4 regions of the Leisingera sp. SA32 genome follow, and region 4 is predicted to be linked to each of the others. Evidence: riboswitches for the same ligand, from Rfam matches in the RefSeq annotation. Region 4 holds a riboswitch; each other region holds the start of a gene.
The links. A riboswitch is a leader RNA that binds a small molecule or an ion and turns the genes downstream of it on or off. The one in region 4 is predicted to bind cobalamin.
Positions count from the first base shown of each region.

Region 1 (3,490 bases), on a different contig from region 4:
TCTCGGTCGCCAGAGCGGGGCTGGTTCCGCTGGTTGCAGCGATCTTCCCAATTCCCAAGATCGCGCTTTTGCCGCTGTTCGTCATCTGGTTCGGCATCGACGAGGCTTCGAAATACGCCCTGATCGCCTTTGGCACCTTCACCCCCACGGTCGTGGCCACCTATGGCGCCGTGGACAACGTCGACCGCTCGCTGATCCGCATGGGGCAGAGCTTTGGCCTGCGCTGGTCGACGGTCGTGCTGCGGATCGTTCTGCCCGGTGCCATGCCCGGCATTCTGTCCGGGCTGCGCGTCAGCCTGGCCATCGCGATCATCCTGCTGGTGGCGGCTGAAATGCTGGGCGCCGAACACGGGATTGGCGCCTACATCCTGCAGGCGGGCTCGCTTTACGACCTTGAGCGCCTGTTTGCCGGGGTGACGATCCTGTCGCTGCTGGGCGTCTTGCTGTCGACAACCGTCGGGCTGGTCGAGAAACACCTGCTGGGGTGGCGTACATGAGCCGGAAAACAGAGAGTGAATACGATGTGGTTGTCGCCGGTGGCGGCGCGGCCGGCATCGGCGCGGCGCTGGGGGCTGCCCGCGTCGGGGCCAAGGTGTGCCTGGTGGAAAAATACGGGTTTCTCGGCGGCGCGGCGACGACCTCGCAGGTTCTCGCCTATTGCGGTTTTTTCCAGCAGGGGGCGGAGCCGGTAAAGGCAGTCGGTGGCGCTGGTGATCTGGTGCTCGATGCGATGCGGGCCTGCGGCATGACCGGTGAGGCCCACAATTCGGAAACCACCGGCAACTGGATCATCCTGCTGAACCCCGAGTCCGCAAAACTGGCCTTCGACAGGGTTCTGGCCGATCACGGTGTGGACGTGTTGCTGCATTCCCGTGTCGCAGCGGCAACGCGCACGGCAGACCGCATTGAATCGGTCACGGTGGCAGGGATGGAGGGCAGGCGCCGCATCATCGCCGAAGGGTTTGTGGATGCGACGGGGGATGCCAACCTGTCTCTCGTCTCCGGCGTTGAAATGCGCGAGGGCGATAGGGAGGGCAAGCTCCAGGCGGTCTCCGCGCCGATCCGGATTTCCGGTCTCGACCCCGAGACGCCAATTGATCGGCGCGCGATCCAAGCCGCCATCGCGGCGTACAACGCAACCGGCACCCACCCGATCACCCGTCGTGATGGGGGTATCTACACCCGCATTCCCGGCACTGGCGACATGTGGTGGATGATCATCGACCTTGCTTTGCGCGATCTCACCTCCGGCAGCTTCACCTGGGCCGAGCAGCGTGCCAGAGAAATGGCGAATGACTATGTGCAAATGCTGCGCGATCATGTTCCGGGTTTTGCGCGGTGCTTCCTGGCCCAATCCGGACCGCAGATTGGCATTCGCGAAAGCAGGCATCCCGCCACCCGCTATGAAATGACCGCCGAGGATCTCGCCAGCGGGCGGCAGCGTCCCGACAGCGTCGCCCGCGCGGCCTGGCCGGCGGAATTGCATGGCGAAGCAGGCAAGCCAATCTATCACCCGGTGGGCGGATCGGGATATGCCTCTGTGCCATTGGACAGCCTGAGGGTCCGTGGCCTCGACAACCTTTTTGTTGCCGGGCGCGTGGTAGGTGCCGACCCGGTCGCGTATGGATCCATTCGGGTGATGGGCACAGCCTTTGCCACCGGGGAGGCGGCCGGTATTTCCGCCGCATTGGGAACTGCCAACGGGGAGGACGTGGGCGCGGAGGTGCGCCGCCTTGGTGGTTTGACCTGACCCACGCGGCACCCATCAGCCGGTATTCCATGCTGCGCCCCGGTGGACGTCATTTGGGTATCGCGCAAAGGGCATAGCAGTTGACAGATCGGAGGAATTTGCGCAGACATCCAATCGATGGTTCCCGGCCATATCAGGCAATGGGATGAAAAGGGAATTTGGTGAGGGCCCAGCGGCCCAAGTCCAGAACTGCCCCCGCAACTGTGAGCGGTGAGTACTCCGTCAGAACCACTGGATCTGCCAGATCCGGGAAGGGACGGCACGCTTTGATCCGCAAGTCAGGAGACCTGCCATCGGCAAACCGTAACCAATCGGGCGGAGGGCCCGTGGAGGAAGAGATGACAGTGTCCACAGCGTTCTGCGCCTGCGTCTGCCCGCCTCCGCTCATGAGGCATGCATGGACGCGCGCATCTATTTGATTTCCGCAACTTACGTCAGCCAAAGCCGGTTTCGCGCATTGGCCGGCAGCCTGGCGGCGGCGGCGCCCTGCACTGCAACGGCGGTGCGGCTGGAGGGTTCTGGCGACGGGCTGTGGCGGGCGCTCGACGGGATGGCCGAGCTGGGGGCAACCCGGATTGAACTGCGCCCGGTCGGGCTGCCGTTCTCGCAAAGCCTGGAGAGCTGGCTGCCCGGTGCGGCCAGCGCCTGGCTGGCGCGCCAGGCCGGGGCGCGCCCTGAAATCCTGCTGGCCGGCGCGCCGCAGGCCGATGCGACGGTGGTGCACGCCGTCGCGCAGGCGCAGGTCGCCCTGTCGCCGATACAGCCGCGTCCCGATGGTGAATTGGGCAAGGGCTGGGACAGCCCGCCTGGTCATCGCCATCACCTGCTGGTCTGCACCGGGCCGCGCTGCCATCTGAAGGACGCCCCCTGTCTGCTGACGGCGCTGAAGGCGGAACTCGGACGGGCGCAGGTCGCCGCGGAGTGTCTGGTGACCTCCACCGGGTGCCTGTTTCCCTGCAACAGCGGGCCGGTCGTCATTCACTATCCCAAAGGCAACTGGTACCGGGTCCGCAACCGCGTGGAGGTGCGCAGCTTCGTGGCTGAGGCACTCTGTGCGGGGCGCGTGCCGGATGCTTTGATTATTCATCATTCAGGAGAGACACATGAGCTTGTTTAAGAGCCCCGCAGCGCTGTGCCTTGCTGCTGCTGCCACGGCGGCGCAGGCAGCTCCGGTCACCATTCAGGGCTGCGAAACATCGTACACCTATGAAACCGCGCCGACGCGGGCCATCACCCTGAACCAGCAGGCTACCGAAGTGATGCTGGCGCTGGGTCTGGAGAAGGCCCTGGTCGGCACCGCCTATCTGGATGACAAGATCCCGGCGCAATGGCTGGCCGCATATGACAGCGTGCCGGTGCTGGCCGAGAAATACCCGGCGGCGGAAATTGTTCTGACACAAGAGCCCGACTTCCTGTTTGCAGGCTTTGCCTCCGCCTTTTCCGAGGACAATCTGGGCGCGGCACAGAAATGGCACGATATGGGCGTTGGCACCTATCTCGTGGATGCCTCCTGCAAGGCGGCGCATCCGCAGGATGTTCCGTTGACCATCGCACCGATCCTCAAGGATATCGCGGTGATCGGTGACATTTTTGGCGTGCCGGACCGCGCCGACGCGCTGATGGCCGCCACCAAGGCCCGCATTGCGGCCGTCGAGAACAACCCGGCCGGAGCCGGGCGTACCGCCTTTATCTATGACAGCGGCACCGACACGCCGTTTTCGATCGGCTGCTGCGGCGGCC
Region 1 covers NZ_JBVYHB010000007.1:176,087-179,576, reverse strand. The annotation lists gene AC0IPL_RS12500 (ABC transporter permease) at 1-497, shown strand, start outside; gene AC0IPL_RS12495 (FAD-dependent oxidoreductase) at 494-1,750, shown strand; cobalamin riboswitch at 1,852-2,059, shown strand; gene AC0IPL_RS12490 ((2Fe-2S) ferredoxin domain-containing protein) at 2,148-2,867, shown strand; gene AC0IPL_RS12485 (ABC transporter substrate-binding protein) at 2,854-3,490, shown strand, end outside.
Region 1: linked by a shared signal. The riboswitch ahead of AC0IPL_RS12490 ((2Fe-2S) ferredoxin domain-containing protein) and the one ahead of AC0IPL_RS15770 (aromatic ring-hydroxylating oxygenase subunit alpha) in region 4 are both predicted to bind cobalamin.

Region 2 (3,490 bases), on a different contig from region 4:
GCCGTGAAAACGTGCGCCTGGTGCGCGGCAGCCATATCGTGGTTCCGAAACTGTTCGACCACGGCCGCTGCTATTTCTTCCAGGGTGCAGACGGGCGGATCATCTTCGCCATTCCGTATGAGCAAGATTTCACCTTGATCGGCACCACCGATGCGGACCACCCCAACCCGGACAGCGCCCCCGAGTGCACGCCCGAGGAGCAACAGTATCTGGTTGATTTCGCATCGGAATACTTCGAAAAACCGGTAACGCGCGATGACATCGTCTGGACCTACTCCGGGGTGCGTCCGCTTTATGATGACGGCGCCAGTTCTGCCACCGCGGCGACGCGCGAATACGTGCTGACGCTGGATAAGGCGCAGGCACCGCTGCTGAATGTCTTTGGCGGCAAGATCACCACCTACCGCAAACTGGCCGAGGCGGCGCTGGCCAAAATCGGCGAGGCCTTCCCGCAGCTCTCCGCGGACTGGACCGCTGGCGTGGCCCTGCCCGGCGGCGATTTCGCGGTGGATGACGTGGAGAAACTGACCACAAAACTGGCCGCGGACTACCCCTTCCTCACGCCCTATTGGGCGGGGCGGATGATCCGCGCCTACGGCACAGAGGCCTGGGAGGTTCTGGGCGACGCCAAAACGGCCGAGAATCTGGGCCAGAATTTCGGTGCGACCATCACGGCCCGGGAACTGGACTGGGCCGTCACCCGCGAATGGGTGCGCGCAGGCGACGATTATCTCTGGCGGCGCACCAAACTGGGGCTGCGGCTGGATGACGCCCAGCGCAAGGCAGTGGATGCCTACATCCAGGAAAAAACTGCACAGCCTGCGGCGTGACAAACTTGCCCGGCCGATAAGCCGGGCAGCACCCGCCCCTCGCTACGGGAGGGCGCTGCCCTCGGCGTTAAAACTCAACGCCTTTCTGCGCCTTCACCCCGGCGCGGAAGGGGTGCTTGATCTGGCCCATTTCGGTCACCAGATCCGCGATCTCGATCAGCTCTTCCTTGGCGTTACGCCCCGTCAGCACCACATGGGTCATCGGCGGCTTGTGCGCCACCAGGAACTCCAGCACCTCCTCCAGATCCAGATACTCATAGCGCAGCGCGATGTTGATCTCATCCAGCAGCACCATGGTGTTGCGCTCATCCAGGATCATCTCCTTGGCCTTCTCCCAGCCCTTTTGCGCGGCGGCGATGTCGCGCGCCTTGTCTTGGGTCTCCCAGGTGAAGCCCTCGCCCATCGCATAGAACTGGCAGAGATCGCTGAAATTCTCCTCGATCAGCGTGCGCTCGCCGGTCTGCCAGGCCCCCTTGATGAACTGGACCACCGCACAGGGCATCTTGTGGGCGATGCAGCGCATGATCATGCCAAACCCGGAGGAAGATTTACCCTTGCCCGGTCCGGTGTGGACAATGATCAGCCCCTTCTCGCCGTCTTTGGTCTTCATCATCCGGTCGCGCGCGGCCTTCTTCTTGGCCATCTTGGAGGCGTGGCGGGCGGCATCTTCTTCTGAAATGCCGGTTTCGGGTTTTTCGCTCATGGGGGCTCTCCAGCTGTTTGGTGCAAGTCTTGACAAAGAAGGGCGCGATAGCGCAAGGGGGTTTCGCTGGTTCCTGCAATCGCAGGCGAAGAGGGAATGTGACAACGGCCACCAAGGGCCATAAGCACAGCCGCCCCCGCGACCGTGACCGGATGAGGCCGCCATGCCACTGGGACACCCCCGGGAAGGCAGGATGGCCGACAGGGCCGCCGCCCTGGCATCCGCAAGCCGGGAGACCTGCCAGCGCGTGAGAGATCAACGGGCGGGCGGGGTGTTCCGCGACCGGGTGAGGGGCAGGCATGGTGACCGCCCCTTTTCGGCTATCCCGCATGCCTGCCATGACAGGAGACGTGCCTTTGGCTGATGAACAGGCGCCCGCCGCCGCCCCGAAAGACCCGGTCACCCTGACCGTGTGCCTGACCTGCCGCAACGAGGGCGCCGACCCCGAGGCCACCCGCCCCGGCACCTTGCTGCATGACGCGCTGAAACAGGCGGGCTTGCCCGAGGGCGTCACCCTGCGTGGGGTCAAATGCTTGTCGGCCTGCTCGCGCAGCTGCGCGGTGGTGCTGACCGGTGGCGCGGAGCGCTGGAGTTATGTCTATGGCGACATGGACCCTGACCTGCATGTGTCCGAGATCCTGACCGGCACCGCCGCCTATGCGGCCAGCGCCGACGGGCTGGTGCCCTGGCGCGAGCGCCCCACCGTCTTTCGCAAACAATCTGTTGCCCGCATCCCGCCGGCCGCCTTCCCTTCTGAGGAGTAATTCATGAGCGATCTCAACAAGATCCCCGTCACTGTCATCACCGGCTTTCTGGGCGCGGGAAAAACCACGCTGATCCGTCACCTGATGCAGAACCCGCAAGGCAAGCGGCTGGCGGTTCTGGTCAACGAATTCGGCACCGCTGGCGTGGACGGCAACATTCTGAAATCCTGCGCCGATGAAAACTGCCCTGAAAACAACATCATGGAGCTGGCAAACGGCTGCATCTGCTGCACCGTGGCGGATGATTTCATCCCCACCATCGAACAGCTGATGGCCCTGCCGGAAACGCCGGAGCACATCCTGATCGAAACCTCCGGTCTGGCCCTGCCCAAGCCGCTGCTCAAGGCGTTTGACTGGCCCGCGATCCGCTCGCGCATTACCGTCGACGGGGTAATTGCCCTCGCCGATGCCGAAGCGGTGGCCAAGGGCCAGTTTGCCCCCGATCTGGACGCGGTTGCCGCCCAGCGCGAGGCCGACGACAGCCTGGACCACGAAACCCCGCTGTCGGAGGTGTTCGAGGATCAGATCTCCTGCGCGGACATCGTGCTGCTGTCCAAAGCTGACCTGGCCGGCGACGCGGGCATCGAGAAAGCCCGCGCCGTGATCGAAGCCGAGGCCCCGCGCAAGCTGCCGATCCTGCCGATGAGCGAAGGCGTGATCGATCCGCGCATCATCCTGGGCCTGAACGCCGCCGCCGAGGACGATCTGGAGTCGCGTCCCAGCCATCACGACGGCCATCACGACCACGAGCATGACGATTTCGAAAGCATTGTGGTCGAAATGGGCGAAGTCTCCGATCCGGAAGCGCTGCAAGATGCCATCGTGAAACTGGCCCGCGAGCGCAACATCCTGCGCGTCAAAGGCTATGTCGCGGTGGAAGGAAAACCGATGCGGATGCTGGTTCAGGCCGTGGGCGAGCGTCTGCGTGCGCAATATGACCAACCCTGGGGCGCGCAGCCGCGCAAGACCCAGCTGGTGGTCATCGCCGAGCACGACAACATCGACGCGACGGCAATCCGCGCCGAGCTGGGGGCCTGAGCTGATGCGGGTTCGGGGCGAAGATAGCTTTTGTCCTGTCCGGTCCCTGGACCGCACAGCCCCCGGCCGCTCCCTCGGGCGGGGGCTGTCCCCCCACGCGCGGCCGGGACCTGCCCTCCGCACCTGTCTGCACCCGTTGCGAAAGGCCTGACCCA
Region 2 covers NZ_JBVYHB010000003.1:314,354-317,843, reverse strand. The annotation lists gene glpD (glycerol-3-phosphate dehydrogenase) at 1-830, shown strand, start outside; gene cobO (cob(I)yrinic acid a,c-diamide adenosyltransferase) at 898-1,533, opposite strand; cobalamin riboswitch at 1,584-1,792, shown strand; gene AC0IPL_RS06640 (DUF1636 family protein) at 1,890-2,297, shown strand; gene cobW (cobalamin biosynthesis protein CobW) at 2,301-3,335, shown strand; gene cobN (cobaltochelatase subunit CobN) at 3,490-3,490, shown strand, end outside.
Region 2: linked by a shared signal. The riboswitch ahead of AC0IPL_RS06640 (DUF1636 family protein) and the one ahead of AC0IPL_RS15770 (aromatic ring-hydroxylating oxygenase subunit alpha) in region 4 are both predicted to bind cobalamin.

Region 3 (3,490 bases), on a different contig from region 4:
ACGTCTTACGAGAAGCGCAAGTTCCACCTTGGCTACCGCCGCGCGGTGTTGCAGGCGGGTATGCCGGGTTTTGACGCAGGCAGAGCCCTGCGCGGGCATGAGTTTCACTACTCCTCCATTCTGGAAGAGCCCGACGCGCCCTTGGCAAATGTGATGGATGCGGACGGCGGCCCGGTGCCGGAGACCGGCTCGATCAAGGGCAATGTCACCGGCACCTTCTTCCACCTCATCACTGGAGAACAGGCATGAGCGGCTTTGTCAGCTTTGTCTCCTCCGGGCCGGGCGACCCGGAGCTGCTGACCGTCAAGGCGGTCAGTCGGCTGGAGACGGCCGATGCGGTCTTGTTTGACGACCTGTCCTCCGGCCCGATCCTGAGCCACGCCCGCGCCGACGCCGATCTGGTGGGCGTGGGGAAACGGGCCGGCCGCCCCTCGCCCAAGCAGGACCACGTGAGCCAGCTGCTGGTGGACTACGCCCAAAGCGGCCTGAATGTGGTGCGGCTGAAGTCCGGCGACTGCGGCGTCTTCGGGCGGCTGGAGGAAGAGATCTCGGCCCTGCGCGCGGCAGGCATCGGGTTTGAAATCGTGCCCGGCGTCACCGCGGCGTCAGCTGCGGCGGCCGCCGCGCAGATCCCGCTGACCCGCCGCCTGACCGCACGACGTCTGCAATTCATCACCGGCCATGACGTGACCGGCGGCCTGCCCGACGATCTGAACATGGCCGCACTGGCCGACCCGCAGGCCACCACGGTGGTCTATATGGGCAAGCGCACGTTTGCCGCGCTGGCCGAAAAGCTGGTGGAGGCCGGCCTGCCGCCGCACACCCACGCGCTGGTGGCGCTTGGTGTGTCGACGCCGGAGCAGCAGCTGTTCTGCCACACGGTGGGGGAGCTGCCCGCGGTGTTGCGCGCGATGGAAACCAAGGCGCCGGTCCTGATCCTCTATGGGCCGTTGGCGGACCAGGAGCTGCCCGGCGCATGAGCCTGCTCACCCTCACCCTGTGTCGCAGCTGCCGCGACGCCGATCCAATGCTGCCGGATCAGCTTGCCGCGATGCTGGCGGGGGCAGAGGGTGAGGTGCGCATCCAGCAAGTGGATTGCATGTCCGGCTGCCAGCGCCCGCAGACGCTGGCGGTGCGCGCGCCGGGCAAGACCGCCTATCTGTTCGGCGAGATCACAGCCGCGGATCTGCCGGATGTGCGAATCTTCCTGCGGATGTATCGCCACAGCCCGGACGGCAATTTTGCCGATGCCCGCCCCTTGGGCGCGCTGCGGCACAAGGCAATCGCCCGGATTCCCGGCGATCTGGGCTGATCGGCCGATACCATCGCGCAAAACTTCCGCCATTCGGTTTTGTCCGAAAAATTTGAACATTCCGGCCCCGGCCGCCCGGCGGCGCACGGATAGATGCCGCCCCCGCAGGGTCAAGCGGCGGTTTCGTTCTTGACCGGCGTCCGCCGCACAGGGCATTAGTTTGAGGATACGGTGTCCACAGGTGCCCAAGCACCAGGACTGAAACGGGAATGAGGACGGTGGACCAAATCGCGGCACCGCAGCCTCAACCGCCCCCGCGACTGTGAGCGGCGAGCGGCTCTCCACTATCCACTGGCGCGCAAGACGCCGGGAAGGAGGAGGGCAGCAGCGACCCGCGAGTCAGGAGACCGGCCGTATGTGAACGCAAACTTGCGCCGTCGGGTGTGACGGCAAGGAGAACATCAATGACGACCAAGACGCTCAAGGCTTCTGCCGCTGGCTCTTCCGTAATCCCGGCGCTTTTTGCCGTGGTTCTGGGGCTGGGGATCATCACGCTGACCGGCCATGTTCAGGCTTCCGCCCTGCATGACGCCGCCCACGATGTGCGCCACGCAACCGGCTTCCCCTGCCACTAAGGCCATGTTCAGTCGCATTCTGACCAGCGCGTTGTTCGCTGGCGCTGCAGCGGGGCTGATTACCGCCCTGCTGCAGCTTTATTTCGTGCAGCCCGTGCTGCTCCACGCCGAACTCTACGAGGGCGGTGATCTGGTGCATTTCGGCGCTGACCCCGTAACTGCGCATCCCGATCTTCCCGGACTGTTCGCCGAGCCGGTGCGGGACGGTCTCAGCATCATTTTCACCATGTTGACCTATACCGGCTATGCGCTGGTCATGGTGGCGCTGATGTCCGTGGCCGAACGCCAAGGCCACGTCATCACCGCGCGCAACGGCATCCTGTGGGGGCTGGCAGGGTTCATCACGTTCCACTTTGCCCCGGGCCTGACGCTCGCTCCCGAGGTGCCCGGCGTGGCCGCGGCTGACGTCGGCCTGCGCCAGATCTGGTGGAGCGTCACCGTCGCCGCTGCGGGCGTCGCCATGTGGCTGATCGCCTTTGGCGGCAATGCCGTCAGCTATGGCCTGGCGGCGCTGCTGCTGCTGGCGCCGCATGTGGTGGGCGCGCCTGAGCCAGAAACCTTCTCCGGCCCGGTCCCGACCGAGATCGGCGCGCTGTTCGCGGCCCGCGCCTTTGGCGTCGGCATGGCTGCCTGGGTGCTGCTGGGGGCCTTTGCCGGCCACTTCTGGCAAGCCGAAGGCAAGCGCGAACAGGCGACAGCCTGAAGTCCGCCAGACCATCCTCCCCGCCGGGGCACACCGGCGGGAACTCTTCAGTCCACAGGATGACAACACGATGTCCCGCTCTCTTGCCCTGTTTGCCATCGGCCTGATCTTCGGCGGCGGCGCCGGTTTCGTGATCGCGGCCGGCAATGGCATCACCTTTGACGGCCATGACCACGGTGATCCCGCCCATCACGGCGGCAGCACGTCGGCTGCAATGGCGCACGATCACAGCACGCCGGTGAACCTGCCCGCCGGACCTGACGCACCGACGCTCCGCATCGCCCTTCACAAGGATCCGATGTCCGGCTGGAACCTGCATGTTGCAACGCAGAACTTCCGCTTTGCGCCGCAGAACGCCTCCGTGGCAGATGTGGCAGGCGAAGGTCACGCGCATGTCTATGTGGATGGCGAAAAGATCGCCCGGCTCTATGGCGACTGGATGCACATTCCATCGCTGCCCGCCGGGGCAGAGGTCGCAGTGGCGCTCAACTCCAACAGCCACAGCCCTCTGGCCGTGGGTGGCGAGGCGCTCAAAGCCAAGGTCACCGTGCCTGCAAACGGTGAAGGCTCCTGACGATCGCGGCAGACTTGCAAGACCGGCAGCACGGCTCCATAGGGGGCCGTGTTCTCACATCAAAGGCCCCGTCATGATTGAACTCAGCCTGATCGGCATCGGCACCGGCAATCCGCAGCATATAACATTGCAGGCAATCGACGCGCTGAACGCGCAGGATCTGATCCTGATCCCCAACAAAGGCGCGGGCAAGGACGATCTGGCCGGGCTGCGGCATGAGATCTGCAATCGCGCGATCCGGGGCACTGGCCCGGCCATCGTCGAGTTCACCTTGCCGGTGCGCGACGAGACGACCCCGGACTACCGCAAACGTGTGGATGACTGGC
Region 3 covers NZ_JBVYHB010000003.1:300,057-303,546, reverse strand. The annotation lists gene AC0IPL_RS06585 (cobyrinate a,c-diamide synthase) at 1-249, shown strand, start outside; gene cobA (uroporphyrinogen-III C-methyltransferase) at 246-980, shown strand; gene AC0IPL_RS06575 (DUF1636 family protein) at 977-1,312, shown strand; cobalamin riboswitch at 1,465-1,682, shown strand; gene AC0IPL_RS06570 (CbtB domain-containing protein) at 1,717-1,887, shown strand; gene AC0IPL_RS06565 (CbtA family protein) at 1,892-2,590, shown strand; gene AC0IPL_RS06560 (hypothetical protein) at 2,661-3,164, shown strand; gene cobF (precorrin-6A synthase (deacetylating)) at 3,238-3,490, shown strand, end outside.
Region 3: linked by a shared signal. The riboswitch ahead of AC0IPL_RS06570 (CbtB domain-containing protein) and the one ahead of AC0IPL_RS15770 (aromatic ring-hydroxylating oxygenase subunit alpha) in region 4 are both predicted to bind cobalamin.

Region 4 (3,490 bases):
CGCGCGCGCGGCCCTGTTTGGCCACGAACCGGACATGGAGAACCGCATGCCGAGGTTGCCACGAAACCGGCGCAAGGGATTGGTGGCACAAGTCGGCCCCTGGGGCGCGCTGAGCCGGGCAAAAGGGCGATAGCAATGTTTGGTTTCATCCGCCTGATCCTGATCCTTTTGGTGGTGCTGACCGTGGCCTATGGCGCGGTGTCGCTCTACTCCCGCGAGGTGCGCCGGGCGAAGCTGAAACGGCGCTGGAAAGACAAGGGCTTGACCGGCGACCGTGCGGCCTTCATCCAGCGGGGGCTGAAACAATACGACCACTCGTTCCGGCGCAGGCTGATCCTCTTGGTCTATATCGTTCCGCTGGGGGCGCTGGCGCTCCTGATCTACGTCATTAACTTCATGTGAGGTTCCCCCGTGCGTTTCATCAAATGGGCATTCCTGATCACCTTTTGGGGGCTGTTCGCCGCCATCCTGCATTACACGCTGCCGCAGTATGATGTGGTGCGCATCGTCAACACCTACGAGGAACGCCAGGAGCTGACCGACTGGACCCGGATCTTCTGGTCGACGCCGGACGACCAGTCTGTACAGCTGATCAACCGCGATGTGCAGTTCATCCAGGGCGTGCGTCCCAATGGCCGCGCCATTGTCTATCGCAACGAGGATACCGGCTGGAACTGGCCACCATATTTCAAGTTCGACACCGCCAATCTGTACACCGATGCCAATGACAGCATCTCCACCAAGGCCAACCCGGAGTGGGTGGCGGTGATGCATTATGGCTGGCGCAACGAATTCCTGTCGGCCTTTCCCAATGCTGTCTCGATCCGGCCGGTGGCGGGGCCGGAGGACAAGCCCACCAACTGGTTCACCATCATCTTTCTGGTGCTGCTGGCGGCGCTCCTGTGGGCGATTTATGTGCGCTGGCGGCGTTTCCGGCGGGCGCGGATTGATCCGATGCTCGAGGGCGCCGAGGACAGTCTTTATGCGGCGGGTGATGCTTTTGCTGAGCGCCGCAGCCGGTTCCGGCGCTGGCTGGAGAGCTGGAAATCAAACTGATCAGGGGCCGCGTCAACCGCGGCCTTTCTGCTGTCGGGGCGGGGCTTTGTCAGTCAGCGATGCCGGGACAGGATTCGCTGCACGCCAGCCGCGCAAAGCACTGATTCATCCGCCGCTTGCCGCATTTTGAAAGCGCCGCACCTTTTGCGGCACTGGACAGGTTTGTCCGCACTGCGGGATTACGACCGCATGTCTTTTTCCGGTTTTTCCGGGTCGGTTTTGGTTCCGATGGCGCCACGCAAATCGGGCAGTTTCCGCATCAGCAAGGTGCCGTCCTTCGGGGCGGAGAATTGGGAAGCTGGTGAAACTCCGGCACTGCCCCCGCAACGGTGACCCCGTGTCGGGCCTGGCGAAAACCACTGAAGGCAACTTCGGGAAGGTGCCACGCCCCGCCGGTCAGACGGCCGCGGACAGTCCGGAAACCAGCCTTGCCAGAAACGTCAACCGCGGGTGGCGGCAGGGCGGTTGCGGGCGTGTGGTCTGCAATCTCTCCCGTCGTGCCCGCCCCCAGCCAATCCGCCGCGGGGCTGCGGCGAAGGAGAGAGACAGATGCTTCAGGACAGCGACATTCTGGCCAAGCTGATGGCCCGTCAAGAGAACCATTCTCTGGAACAGGCGTTCTACACCGATCCGGGTGTTCTGGATCTGGACATGCGGCAGATTTTCTACCGCGAGTGGCTGTTTGCCATTCCCGCCTGCGAGGTGCCAAAACCCGGCAACTACGTGACCCATCAGGTCGGCAGCTACAATGTCATCATCGTGCGCGGCAGCGATGGCGTGGTGCGCGCGTTCCACAACTCCTGCCGCCACCGCGGCTCGGTGGTGTGCAAGGCCAAGAAAGGTAACGCGCCCAAGCTGGTCTGCCCTTACCACCAGTGGACCTATGAGCTGGACGGCTCTCTGTTGTGGGCACGTGACATGGGGCCGGATTTCGATGCCTCCAAACACGGGCTGAAGCCGGTGCATTGCCGCGACCTGGCGGGGTTGATCTATATCTGTCTTGCGGAGGAGGCCCCGGACTTCGACGCCTTCGCCGACGTCGCCCGTCCTTATCTGGAGCCGCACGGCCTGGCCAATGCCAAGATCGCCTACGAAAGCGCGATCATCGAGAACGGCAACTGGAAGCTGGTCTGGGAGAACAACCGCGAGTGCTATCACTGCGGCGGCAACCACCCGGCGCTGTGCCGTACCTTCCCCGAAGACCCCTCTGTCACCGGGGTGGAGGGGGGCGAGACCCCGCCGCATCTTCAAAAGCACTTTGACCGGATCGAAGCGGCAGGCTGCCCGGCGCAGTTTTGCATCGACGGGCGCGGTCAGCACCGGCTGGCGCGGATGCCGCTGAACGAGGGCGCCGAGAGCTATACCATGGACGGCAAGGCGGCGGTGGCCAAGCCACTGGGACGGGTGCCCTTTGCCGATGCGGGCACGCTGTTGAAATTCCACTATCCGACCACCTGGAACCATTTCCTGCCGGATCACTCCATCGTGTTCCGCGTGACCCCGATCAGCCCGACAGAGACCGAAGTCAGCACCAAATGGCTGGTGCACAAGGACGCGGTCGAAGGTCAGGACTATGACCTGAAGCGGCTGACCGAGGTCTGGATCGCCACCAATGACGAGGATCGCATCGTGGTCGAGGACAACCAGCGTGGCATCAATTCGCCCGCCTATCAGCCCGGCCCCTATTCGCAGACGCAGGAAAGCGGCGTGATCCAGTTCTCCAATTGGTACGCCCAGCAGCTGACCCGCGCCCTGACCGGTCGCCACCTGATCGCGGCGGAGTAAGCCCATGGGACTGCAAGCCAACTTTGAAACACTGGACGAAACAATGGCGTGGAAGGACGACGAGATGCTGGAATGCGTCTCGGTTGTGCCGGAGGCGCCGAACACCGCCACCTTCAGCTTCCGCGCACCCTCCGGCGCGTGGTTCAAATACCAGCCGGGCCAGTTCCTGACGCTGGAGCTGCCGGTGCCGGGGGAAACGGTCTGGCGCACCTATACCATCAGCTCCTCGCCCTCGCGGCCGCTGTCGATTTCGGTCACGGTCAAGGCGCAGGCCGACAGCATCGGCACCCGCTGGATGCTGGACCATCTGCGCCCGGGCATGATGCTGCGCGCCTCTGGTCCGGCGGGGCTGTTCACCCTTCCCAAGCGCCCGAACGGCAAGTTCCTCTTCATCTCGGCAGGTTCCGGCATTACGCCCAGTCTGTCGATGACGCAGTATCTGTTCGACCGCGGCCAGTTGCCCGACATCTGCTTTATCAACTGCGCCAGACGCCCCAGCGAGATCATCGCCCGCCAGCAGCTGGAAAGCATGGCGTCCAGGGTGCCGGGTATCAAGCTGCACTTCGTGGTGGAGGAGGACGACCCCTATCAGGTTTGGACCGGCTACCGCGGCCAGCTGAACCAGATCATGCTGGGCCTGATCGCCGGC
Region 4 covers NZ_JBVYHB010000011.1:127,615-131,104, forward strand. The annotation lists gene AC0IPL_RS15755 (DUF6638 family protein) at 1-133, shown strand, start outside; gene AC0IPL_RS15760 (hypothetical protein) at 136-402, shown strand; gene AC0IPL_RS15765 (DUF1523 family protein) at 412-1,056, shown strand; cobalamin riboswitch at 1,305-1,501, shown strand; gene AC0IPL_RS15770 (aromatic ring-hydroxylating oxygenase subunit alpha) at 1,606-2,841, shown strand; gene AC0IPL_RS15775 (FAD-binding oxidoreductase) at 2,846-3,490, shown strand, end outside.